Linked DNA regions of Sinorhizobium fredii USDA 257. The protein of the gene in region 2 interacts with the protein of the main gene of each other region in a pairwise test. Links are inferred from orthologs where the notes say so. Each region holds a gene or a part of one and is shown on either strand. Other genes may lie near its edges.

The links. The genes of interacting proteins can lie anywhere in the genome.
Region 1: the proteins of gyrA (region 2) and gyrB interact in binary tests that used the Escherichia coli proteins (3 or more experiments, as listed by UniProt). The link is inferred for Sinorhizobium fredii USDA 257 from one-to-one orthologs.

The regions. Positions count from the first base shown.
Region 1 is NC_018000.1:6,112,632-6,117,987, forward strand. Bases 1-3,023 are described here. They hold gyrB (DNA topoisomerase (ATP-hydrolyzing) subunit B), read left to right. Parts: upstream 1-305; coding sequence 306-2,741; downstream 2,742-3,023. Other genes in these bases: USDA257_RS28640 (helix-turn-helix domain-containing protein), read left to right, coding at 1-170; USDA257_RS28650 (nitroreductase family protein), read right to left, coding at 2,875-3,023. Outside these bases: more of USDA257_RS28650, read right to left, coding at 3,024-3,471; gabD (NADP-dependent succinate-semialdehyde dehydrogenase), read left to right, coding at 3,817-5,271. UniProt on the Escherichia coli protein: DNA gyrase negatively supercoils closed circular double-stranded DNA in an ATP-dependent manner to maintain chromosomes in an underwound state.
Region 2 is NC_018000.1:4,166,260-4,172,445, forward strand. What follows is about bases 227-3,557. They hold gyrA (DNA gyrase subunit A), read left to right. Parts: upstream 227-573; coding sequence 574-3,357; downstream 3,358-3,557. Other genes in these bases: USDA257_RS19440 (MarC family protein), read right to left, coding at 227-271; USDA257_RS19450 (transglycosylase SLT domain-containing protein), read right to left, coding at 3,457-3,557. Outside these bases: more of USDA257_RS19440, read right to left, coding at 1-226; more of USDA257_RS19450, read right to left, coding at 3,558-4,380; USDA257_RS19455 (LysR family transcriptional regulator VtlR), read right to left, coding at 4,889-5,785; trxB (thioredoxin-disulfide reductase), read right to left, coding at 6,001-6,186. UniProt on the Escherichia coli protein: A type II topoisomerase that negatively supercoils closed circular double-stranded (ds) DNA in an ATP-dependent manner to maintain chromosomes in an underwound state.

The DNA.
Region 1 (5,356 bases), 1.9 Mb from region 2 along the record:
CGCGGCTTTCCGACCCGCGAGTGGTCCTCGACACATCGGGCCTGCCGCCCGGCCACACGGCCTTTGCAAACCGTCTGAGCGAGCGGATTCGCGGCCTGTCGGGCGAAGCGATCGAGGCGATGGAAGATATTTTGGAAAAAGCCACATTTCCTGATAATGACAGGGGATGAAGCCTCGCCCTGGCCGTGCTCCTGTGGCCCGGGGTTTGGAACCCGTGGACAAATTTCCTATAGTCCGCGAGGCGTCCGCGCTGTGATTCGCAACGAATCGCCGCGTCCGAAGAACCTGGAAAGACCTGAAGCCGAATGACCGATATCTCTGAGACCGAAGCCGGCGCGATTGCCGAATATGGTGCCGATTCCATCAAGGTGCTGAAGGGCCTCGATGCCGTGCGCAAGCGCCCGGGCATGTATATCGGCGACACCGATGACGGCTCCGGTCTGCACCACATGGTCTATGAGGTCGTCGACAATGCGATCGACGAGGCGCTGGCGGGCCACGCCGACATCGTCACCGTCACGCTCAATCCGGACGGTTCGGTCACCGTGACCGACAACGGTCGCGGCATTCCGACGGATATCCACCGGGAAGAGGGCGTCTCGGCGGCCGAAGTCATCATGACGCAGCTCCACGCCGGCGGCAAATTCGACCAGAACTCCTACAAGGTTTCCGGCGGCCTGCACGGCGTCGGCGTTTCGGTCGTCAACGCGCTCTCCGTCGCCCTGAAGCTCAAGATCCGCCGCGCCGGCAAGATTCACGAGATGAGTTTCACCCACGGCGTCGCCGACGGGCCGCTGGCGATCACCGGAGACGCCGGCAGCGAGACCGGCACCGAAGTCACCTTCCTGCCGAGCGAGCTGACCTTCTCGAAGACCGAATTCGACTATGCGACGCTCGAACACCGGCTGCGCGAGCTCGCCTTCCTGAATTCCGGTGTCCGGATCGTGCTCACTGACAAGCGCCATTCCGACATCCGCCGCGACGAGATGATGTATGACGGCGGGCTCGAGGCCTTCGTCGCCTATCTTGACCGGGCGAAGAAGCCGCTCGTCCACAAGCCGGTGTCGATCCGCAGCGAGAAGGACGGGATCACCGTCGAGGTGGCGATGTGGTGGAACGACAGCTACCACGAGAACGTGCTCTGCTTCACCAACAACATCCCGCAGCGCGACGGCGGCACCCATATGGCGGGCTTCCGCGGGGCGCTCACCCGCCAGATCACCTCCTATGCCGATACGTCCGGCATCACCAAGAAGGAAAAAGTGTCGCTGACCGGCGATGATTGCCGGGAGGGCCTGACGGCGGTTCTGTCGGTCAAGGTGCCGGATCCGAAGTTTTCCTCGCAGACAAAGGACAAGCTGGTATCGTCCGAAGTCAGACCCGTTGTCGAAAGCCTCGTCAACGAGGCGCTCAGCGTCTGGCTCGAGGAAAATCCCTCCGAGGCGAAGATCCTCGTCGGCAAGGTCGTCGAAGCGGCCGCTGCCCGCGAGGCGGCCCGCAAGGCTCGCGAACTGACGCGCCGCAAGGGCGCGCTCGACATCTCGTCGCTGCCGGGCAAGCTCGCCGACTGCTCCGAGCGCGATCCAGCGAAGTCGGAGGTGTTCCTGGTGGAGGGCGACTCGGCAGGCGGCTCAGCCAAGCAGGGCCGTTCGCGCGAGAACCAGGCGATCCTGCCGCTGCGCGGCAAGATCCTGAACGTCGAGCGCGCCCGCTTCGACAAGATGCTGTCGAGCCAGGAAATCGGCACGCTGATCACCGCGCTCGGCACCTCGATCGGCAAGGACGAGTTCAATGCCGACAAGCTGCGCTACCACAAGATCATCATCATGACGGACGCCGACGTCGACGGCGCCCACATCCGCACGCTGCTGCTCACCTTCTTCTTCCGGCAGATGCCGGAGCTGATCGAGCGGGGCCACCTTTATATCGCCCAGCCGCCGCTCTACAAGGTGACGCGCGGCAAGTCCGCCCAGTACCTGAAGGACGAAAAGGCGCTCGAGGATTATCTGGTCACCATGGGCCTCGAGGAGGCATCGCTGACACTCGGCTCCGGCGAGGTCCGGGCCGGGCAGGATCTCCGCGAGGTCATCAACGACGCCTTGCGCCTGCGCTCGCTGATGGAGGGGCTGCATTCGCGCTACAACCGGGCAATCGTCGAGCAGGCGGCCATTGCCGGTGCGCTCAATACGGAACTCAACAGCCACCAGGACGACTACCAGAAGGTCGCGGTCGAAGTGGCGCGCCGTCTCGATGTCATTGCCGAAGAGACCGAACGCGGCTGGGTCGGATCGGTGACGGCCGAGGGCGGTCTGAGGCTTGAGCGCATGGTGCGCGGCGTCAAGGAAGTGGCGGTGCTCGACATGGCGCTGATCGGCTCCTCCGATGCCCGCCACATCGATCAGCTGACGGGGAAACTCAAGGAAGTTTATTCGGAGCCGCCGGTGCTCAGGCGCCGCGATGGCACGCAGGAGATCAGCGGGCCGCGTGCCCTTCTGGACGCGATCTTTGCCGCCGGCCGCAAGGGCCTGACCATGCAGCGCTACAAGGGTCTTGGCGAGATGAACGCCGAGCAATTGTGGGAAACCACGCTCGATCCGAACGTCCGCTCGCTGCTGCAGGTCAGGGTTGCCGACGCCACCGACGCGGATGGCCTGTTCTCGCGGCTGATGGGCGACGAGGTCGAGCCGCGCCGCGACTTCATCCAGGAAAATGCGCTGAGCGTCGCCAACCTGGACATCTGACGAAGCGATCGATTCGGAAAGAAGCGCTTCGGTGCGTTGAAAACAAAAGCGTGGGGCGTCTTCGCTCCCACGCTTTTTCTTTTGTGCGCTGGGCACAGACCATGCAAACGCCGCCCGATTCCAGCTCCAGGCGTCAATCGCCCCTGAATCGACCCTCGAAGACGAATTCGCCGATCGCCTTGCGCTGGCTCGGCCTTTCCCTTTCGCGCAGATACTCCGGAAGGGTGGAGGGATCGGCGATCCTGCCGATCGCCACGGCCGCCTCGACCCGGTAGTGCTCCGGGACGCCGAGCACGTGCATTGCCTTGTCTCGGTCAATCCCCGCCATGGCATGGGCATGCCATCCGGCAAGCTGCGTCTGCAGCGCCAGTGCAAACCAGGCAGCACCCGTATCGAAGGCGTGGGTATAGGCGGGTCTCAGCTCGCCGCTCGATGTCAACCTGTGGGTCTTCGACAGAATGATGACGAGCGCCGAAGCGTTCTTCGCCCAACGCTGGTTGCCTTCGTCGAGCGTCTCCAGCAGCGACGCAAAGTACTCTGTGCCGCGCCGGGCATAGACGAAGCGCCAAGGCTGCATGTTGCTCGCCGAAGGCGCCCAGCGCGCCGCTTCGAAGAGCGCCAGCAGGTCCGTTTCGCTGATTTCTTCGCCGGTGAAGGCGCGGGGCGACCACCGCTCGAGGAAGATCGAGTGGATCGGGTGGTCGGCTTTTCTGTGGTTGATTTCTGTCACGAACGAGCATCCTTGTCCTGCATGGGAATTCCTTGGGAGGCCCTTCGACTTGCAGATGAAGCGTCCGCGAGGAGCCGGATTCGCCGCGACGCTATAGAAGATGCAGGCGCTTTGAAACGCGCTCTCCGAAAAATGATCGGAGTTGGATCTTGCACCGCAAGGACCCTTCGAAAGGTTGGAACGAAGCGAGACGGCAGCCGTTCTGATTTGGGGTTCCCCCGGGAGCGGCGCTGCGGAGGCTTGCCTTTTGTTTGAGGGGAAAAGCAGAAAGGGTGTCCCGACCGATTGTCGAAACCGAAAAAAGTTGTATAAGTTCTGTAAAGTTTTCCGAGGGAAGGACCAGCCATGAACATGAAGGACCCGTCGCTGTTTCGCCAGGCCGCGCTCGTCGGCGACAACTGGATCGAAGCGGACCCGCAGAATGCGATCGAGGTGAACAACCCGGCGACCGGCGAGATCATCGGTCTTGTGCCGAAGCTCGGTGCCGCCGAGACCAGGGCCGCGATCGAGATCGCCGCGCGGGTGCAGAAGGAATGGGCGGCGCGAACCGCTAAGGAGCGCGCGGCAATCCTGCGCCGCTGGTTCGAGCTGATGATCGAGAACAAGGACGATCTAGGCCGGATATTGACTATCGAGCAGGGCAAGCCGCTTGCCGAAGCGACCGGCGAGATCGTCTATGGCGCGAGCTTCATCGAATGGTTCGCCGAAGAGGGGCGGCGCGTCTATGGCGACCTCGTGCCCGGCCACCAGAAGGACAAGCGCATCCTGGTGATGAAGCAGCCGATCGGCGTGGTCGCTGCCATCACACCCTGGAACTTCCCGAATGCGATGATCACCCGCAAGGCCGGCCCCGCCTTTGCCGCCGGCTGCGCCATGGTGCTGAAACCGGCCGCGCAGACGCCGTTCTCGGCGATCGCCATCGCCGTGCTCGCCGAGCGGGCCGGCATGCCGAAGGGCCTGTTCAGCGTCATAACCGGCTCGGCCCGCGAGATCGGCGCCGAGATGACCTCCAACCCGACCGTGCGCAAGCTGACCTTCACCGGCTCGACCGAGGTCGGCGCCGAGCTCTACCGCCAGAGCGCCGCGACGATCAAGAAGCTCGGCCTCGAACTCGGCGGCAACGCGCCTTTCATCGTCTTCGACGACGCGGATCTCGATGCTGCGGTCGAGGGCGCCCTGATCGCCAAGTTCCGCAACAACGGTCAGACCTGCGTCTGCGCCAACCGCCTCTATGTCCAAGACGGCGTCTACGAAGCCTTCTCGGCGAAGCTGGCTCAAGCGGTCGCCAAGCTCAAGACCGGCAACGGGATGGAAGAGGGCGTCATTCTCGGGCCGCTGATCGACAAGCCGGCGCTTGAGAAGGTCGAGGAGCATGTCGCCGACGCGCTCGCCAAGGGCGCCCGCGTCATCCAGGGCGGCCAGCGCCACGCGCTCGGCGGCAGCTTCTATGAGGCGACGGTGCTGGCGGACGTCACCCAGGCGATGGCGGTGGCGCGCGAGGAAACCTTCGGTCCGGTGGCGCCGCTCTTCCGCTTCAAGGACGAGGCGGACGTCATCCGCCAGGCGAACGACACCGAATTCGGCCTGGCCTCCTATTTCTATGCCAAGGATCTGGCGCGCGTCTTCCGCGTCGCGGAGGCGCTGGAGTACGGCATGGTCGGCGTCAATACCGGTCTGATCTCGACGGCGGAAGCGCCCTTCGGTGGCGTCAAGCTCTCCGGCCTCGGCCGCGAGGGCTCGAAATACGGCATCGAGGAGTTCATGGAAATCAAATATGTCTGCCTCGGCGGTATCGCCTGAGTAGGCAAGGTCTTTCACGCAAACAAACCGGCCGGAAAGTTCTGGCCGGTTTTTTTGTTTGCCGCTAAGACATTGGTCTTCGTCA
Region 2 (6,186 bases):
TCATTTCGAAGGAGATCCAGAAGAGCAGCAGGCCGCCGGCAATGCGGAAGGCACCGATCGAGATGCCGAGCAGGCCGAGAATGCCGTCGCCGAAAAGCGCAAAGGCGGCAAGAATGAAGAAGGCGATCAACGAGCCGCGGGTAGCGACCTGGAAGCGCTCCTGCCGGCTCAAGCCGACCGTGAGGCTCAGAAAAATCGGCGCGAGACCCGGTGGATCGAGCGTGACGAGAAGCGTCGTGAGCGCGTTGACCAAGAGATCCAAATCGAACATCCGTTCCCCCTCCGGATTGACCCCGGTATTTCCGGTAGCAGAGCCGCATTGTTAGGCAAGCCATGCGTGCTTGGAAAGGGGCGCTAGCCAAGCGCCGCGCAATGGCTTAAACCCGGTCGACGCGGGAGCATGCCAGCAGATCCGGCGCCTGTAGAGGAAGTTATTCCGATTGGTGCACGCGTGCCCTAGAAAAGCCCGTTCCGCCAGCAAAAGACTGTTCAAAACCATTGGCCAAAATTGGCGCTTGAAGCGGCATTCGGCTATAAGAACTGACTGATTCTGAACAAAGATCGTGATCGACATTGACTGAACAAAGCACTCCCGGCGGCGGAAAAACTCCGCCAGGCATCGAGCCGATTTCCATCATCGAGGAAATGCAGCGGTCCTATCTCGATTACGCCATGAGCGTGATCGTTTCGCGCGCGCTTCCCGATGTGCGTGACGGCTTGAAACCCGTTCACCGCCGCATCCTTTACGGGATGAGCGAGCTCGGCATCGATTGGAACAAGAAATACGTCAAATGCGCCCGCGTTACCGGCGACGTGATGGGTAAATACCATCCGCACGGCAACGCGGCGATCTACGATGCGCTGGCGCGCATGGCGCAGGACTGGTCGCTCAGGCTGCCGCTGATCGACGGGCAGGGCAATTTCGGCTCCGTCGACGGCGATCCGCCGGCGGCCGAGCGTTACACCGAGTGCCGGCTGCAGAAGGCGGCCCATTCGCTGCTCGATGACCTCGACAAGGAAACGGTCGATTTCCGCGACAACTACGACGGCACGCTGCACGAGCCGGTCGTCGTTCCGGCGAAATTTCCGAACCTGCTGGTCAACGGCGCGGGCGGCATCGCCGTCGGCATGGCGACCAACATCCCGCCGCACAATCTCAGCGAAGTCATCAATGGCTGCATCGCGCTGATCGACGATCCGGCGATCGAATTGCCGGATCTGATGCAGATCATTCCGGGACCCGATTTCCCCACCGGCGCCCTGATCCTCGGCCGCGCCGGCATTCGCCAGGCCTATGAGACGGGCAGGGGTTCCGTCATCATGCGGGGCCGCGCCCATATCGAGCCGATGCGCGGCGATCGCGAGCAGATCATCATCACCGAAATTCCCTATCAGGTGAACAAGGCGACGATGATCGAGAAGATGGCCGAACTGGTGCGCGACAAACGCATCGAGGGCATCTCCGATCTCCGCGACGAATCCGACCGGCAGGGCTATCGCGTCGTCATCGAGCTGAAGCGCGATGCCAATGCCGAAGTCATCCTCAACCAGCTCTATCGCTACACGCCGCTTCAGACCTCCTTCGGCTGCAACATGGTGGCGCTGAACGGCGGCAAGCCGGAGCAGCTGACGCTGCTCGACATGCTGCGCGCTTTCGTCTCCTTCCGCGAAGAGGTCGTTAGCCGGAGAACGAAATACCTGCTGCGCAAGGCGCGCGAGCGCGCGCACGTCTTGGTCGGCCTTGCCATCGCCGTCGCCAACATCGACGAAGTCATAAAGTTGATCCGCCACGCGCCCGATCCGCAGACGGCGCGCGAGCAGTTGATGGAACGCCGCTGGCCGGCCCACGATGTCGATTCCCTGATCCGGCTGATCGACGATCCGCGCCATCGGATCAACGAAGACGGCACCTACAACCTCTCGGAAGAGCAGGCACGCGCCATTCTCGACCTGCGCCTGCAGCGTCTGACCGCGCTTGGCCGCGATGAAATCGGCGATGAACTCAACAAGATCGGCGAGGAGATCCGCGATTATCTCGAAATCCTCTCCTCGCGGCTCCGCATCATGCAGATCGTCAAGGACGAGCTTGCAGCGGTTCGCGACGAATTCGGTACGCCGCGCCGCACCGAGATCGCCGACGGCGGTCCGGATATGGACGACGAGGACCTGATCGCCCGGGAAGACATGGTCGTCACCGTGTCGCACCTCGGCTACATCAAGCGTGTGCCGCTGACGACCTACCGGGCGCAGCGCCGCGGCGGCAAGGGCCGCTCCGGCATGGCGACGCGCGACGAGGATTTCGTTACCCGCCTATTCGTCGCCAATACCCACACGCCGGTTCTGTTCTTCTCTTCTCGCGGCATCGTCTACAAGGAGAAGGTCTGGCGATTGCCGATCGGCACGCCGCAGTCGCGCGGCAAGGCACTGATCAACATGCTGCCGCTGGAACCCGGCGAGCGCATCACGACGATCATGCCGCTTCCCGAGGACGAAACGACCTGGGAAAACCTGGACGTGATGTTCTCGACGACGCGCGGCACGGTGCGCCGCAACAAGCTGTCCGACTTCATCCAGGTCAACCGCAACGGCAAGATCGCGATGAAGCTCGAGGAGGAGGGCGACGAAATCCTCTCGGTCGAGACCTGCACGGAATTCGACGACGTCGTGCTGACGACGGCGCTCGGCCAGTGCATCCGCTTCCCGGTCTCCGATGTGCGCGTCTTTGCGGGCCGCAACTCGATCGGCGTGCGCGGAATTTCGCTCGGCGATGCCGACCGGATCATCTCCATGGCGATCCTCGCTCACGTCGAAGCCGAACCGTGGGAGCGCGCTGCCTATCTGAGACGGTCGGCGGCCGAACGTCGCGCTACCACCGGCGAGGATGAAGAGATCGTGCTTGTCGGGGAGGAGGTCGCCAATGGTGGCGAACTCACCAACGAGCGCTACGAGGAACTGAAGGCCCGCGAGCAATTCGTGCTGACGCTTTCCGAGAGGGGCTTCGGCAAGCGCTCCTCCTCCTACGACTTCCGCACCTCCGGTCGTGGCGGCAAGGGCATTCGCGCCACCGATACCTCGAAGACAGCGGAAATCGGCGAACTCGTCGCGGCCTTCCCGGTCGAGCACAACGACCAGATCATGCTCGTTTCCGATGGTGGCCAGCTCATCCGCGTGCCGGTGGACGGTATTCGCCTGGCAAGCCGCGCCACCAAGGGCGTCACGATCTTCTCCACCGCCAAGGACGAGAAGGTTGTCTCGGTCGAACGGATCAGCGAACCGGAAGGCGAGGACGAGATCGAGGAGATCGTCACGGCCGGTGAAGCCATTGTGGCTGAGCCGCCAGCGGACGCCGACGATTGAGCGAGTTTGCTATAAGCGACAAGGAGCCCGCCGGATATGGCGGGCTTTCTTTATAAGTGAGTTTCGTCGAGGCCCGTGCGACGACACCGAGCTCTCGAATCAGTTCTTGAAGACAACGCAGGCGCCGCCGCTCCGGCGAATGGCGGTGCACAACTTGTCCGCCTCGGCGCGGGTCTGGCGGCCGATGCGGGCGGCATAACGCGTTCTGCCTCCGAAGCTGCCATTGCGCTCGCGCACCACCAGCGCCTTTTCACCACTGATTGGCGCCGGCAGTCTCTTTACGGCATTCACGAACAGGCGGTACGCAATGGTTTTGCGCTGGTGGGCCGCCAGTTGAACGCCCCATGGTGCCCAGGGAGCCTCGTCCACGACGACGACCTCTCGCAGTCGCCGGGTGTTGGCGAGCGCAACGCAGCCATCCAGGAAGCTCTTGTTTTTGTCGAGCGCGAGGTCGGGCGACTTTGGCGGGTTGTCACGCCAATCCTCCACCGGATGGGCGGTGATCGCCAGGACATATTCGCGCGTCTCGTAGGGCAACCAGTCAATCTCGAGAAACCGTTCGAGCCCGGCCTCTCCTGCATTGTAAGCGGCTGCTGCGAAACCAAGATTGCCGTAACGGAGCTTGAGTTCGCTCAGATATTCGGCCGACTTGCCGAGGGCCGCCACGGCGTCGAAGCTGTTGGACAGGCCGCGCAGCTTTGCCGTTCCGGGCATGAATTGGGCGATCCCTTCGGCGCCTTTCGGGCTGACGGCGTCCGGTTGAAACAGGCTTTCGCGCCAGATCAGCCGTGCGAAGAAGGGCGCTGGCAGACCGTTTGCCTCGGCATAATGCTCGATAATGCCGCATACGTCCCGGGCAAAATTCTCGCGGCGGACGCAGAGGGAAACCGACGGGCTTGTCGCAGACACACCGGAGTAGAGGCATTTGCGCGCGACCGGGGCGTCGGTTCGCGCGTCGGCGATACCGGCAAAGGCCATCACGGTCAGCAGTCCGGCCCCGGCAGTGCGCGCCAGACGTCCCATTCGGTTGCTCCAGATGTGGCATCGGCCCGCTCTGCTCGGTTTGACCATACGGCTCCTCGGCGCTGAACGAGTGAATATGAATAGCATCTTCGCCGCCGACGAGAAACGGGGCAGGCGCGGCGGCCGAACGAATCGCTGCTCTGCGCCCATACGCTTCGTCATCTCCCTCAACGATGTCGGGCAAAAAAAGAGGGCCGCAAGAAAACTTGGGCCCTTGTAGTTGTGAAGGTAATTAGAACCTCCAGAGGGGAACAGCTGCTGCGGTGGCACTGGGAGGAGAAGCCACCAAAGTGCATCAGCTGGGTTTGGTATGCTGCTTTTTTGGGCGAGGAGCAATCATATAATATGCATGACAGCCATGCCGCCTGCGCATCCCTGCATATTTTTGCATCGCACAATGGCATTGCCTTGCAGTACGGTTTCGCAGCGGAGAAATACTTATTCGCAAAAACAAGAGGTTAAGAGAAGTGCTGGCAACTGCTCATAAATCGAGCAATCGCTCCGAACGTCAGAAGTTCCAGTTGCGTGCCTTGGCGACAATAAAGTCGCGAAAGACCTTCAGCTTCGCGGCGTTCTTCATTTCGTCTGGATAGCAGAAATAAGTATCGAATGAGGGGATATCGGCGCTGATCGGCAGCTGGATCAACCCAGGATCCCGCCCGACGATGTAGTCGGGAAGCATGGCGATGCCGATACCAAGCAGGCAGGCGCGCTTGATCGAGGTCTGACTGTTGATCTGCAAGTGCGATACGCGCGGATTGTCCGGGTCCCGTCCGGCGATCTCCAGCCAGTTCACGTCAAGCAGGTAATTGGGTGCCGGTTCGCCGAAGGTAATGATGCGGTGGTTGTCGAGGTCCTGGATCGACTGCGGCTCGCCGTGCTTGTTGATGTAAGAGGGCGCGGCGTAGATATGCATGTGCACCGTGAAAAGCTTGCGCTGGATCAGATCCGATTGCTGCGGCTGGCGCAAGCGGATGGCGCAGTCGGCGTGCCGCATGTTCACGTCGAGCTCTTCATTGTCGAGAATGAGTTGCACCTGGACGTCCGGGTAGAGCGCCATGAATTCCTGGACCTTGTCCGTCAGCCAGCCCTGGCCGAGACCGACGGTCGTGGTGATGCGCAATTTTCCGCTCGGCTTGTCGGTCGTCTCGGTGAGCTTCGCCTTGACGCTCTCGAGCTTCATCAGCACTTCGTGCGCCGTCCGATAGAGCATCTCGCCCTGTTCGGTCAGAATCAAACCGCGCGCGTGGCGATGAAACAGTTTGATGCCGACATCCTGCTCGAGCGCGCTGACCTGCCGGCTGATTGCCGATTGCGAGAGGTGAAGTTTGTCTGCCGCATGCGTGAACGAGCCGGCCTCGGCCGCCGCATGAAATATGCGCAGTTTGTCCCAGTCTAGCGACATGAAATCCCCCATAAAGGACCGTTCGGAGGAAAGGGTAGAGTCCTCCGCGCGTCACCGATGCGTCTGTTCCCATGCGAAGCCACGCCCTCTACAGCGCCGCGTCAAGTCAGACGCAAAGATCGCCGTAGAACTTTGAATTACCGCATGTTTTTATCCTTAGATCGGCTCCGAACTAAGGAAACATGCAATAGGACGTAGGCCCCGTTTTGCAGCTTCTATTCGGCTGCAATTGCGACGGGCATATGACCCGCCAGATATTTCTCCGCCTCGAGCGCCGCCATGCAGCCCATCCCGGCGGCGGTGACCGCCTGACGATAGATATCGTCGGTCACGTCGCCGGCAGCAAAAACCCCGGCGACATCGGTCGCGGTCGAGTCCGGCGCCGTCCAGAGATAACCGTT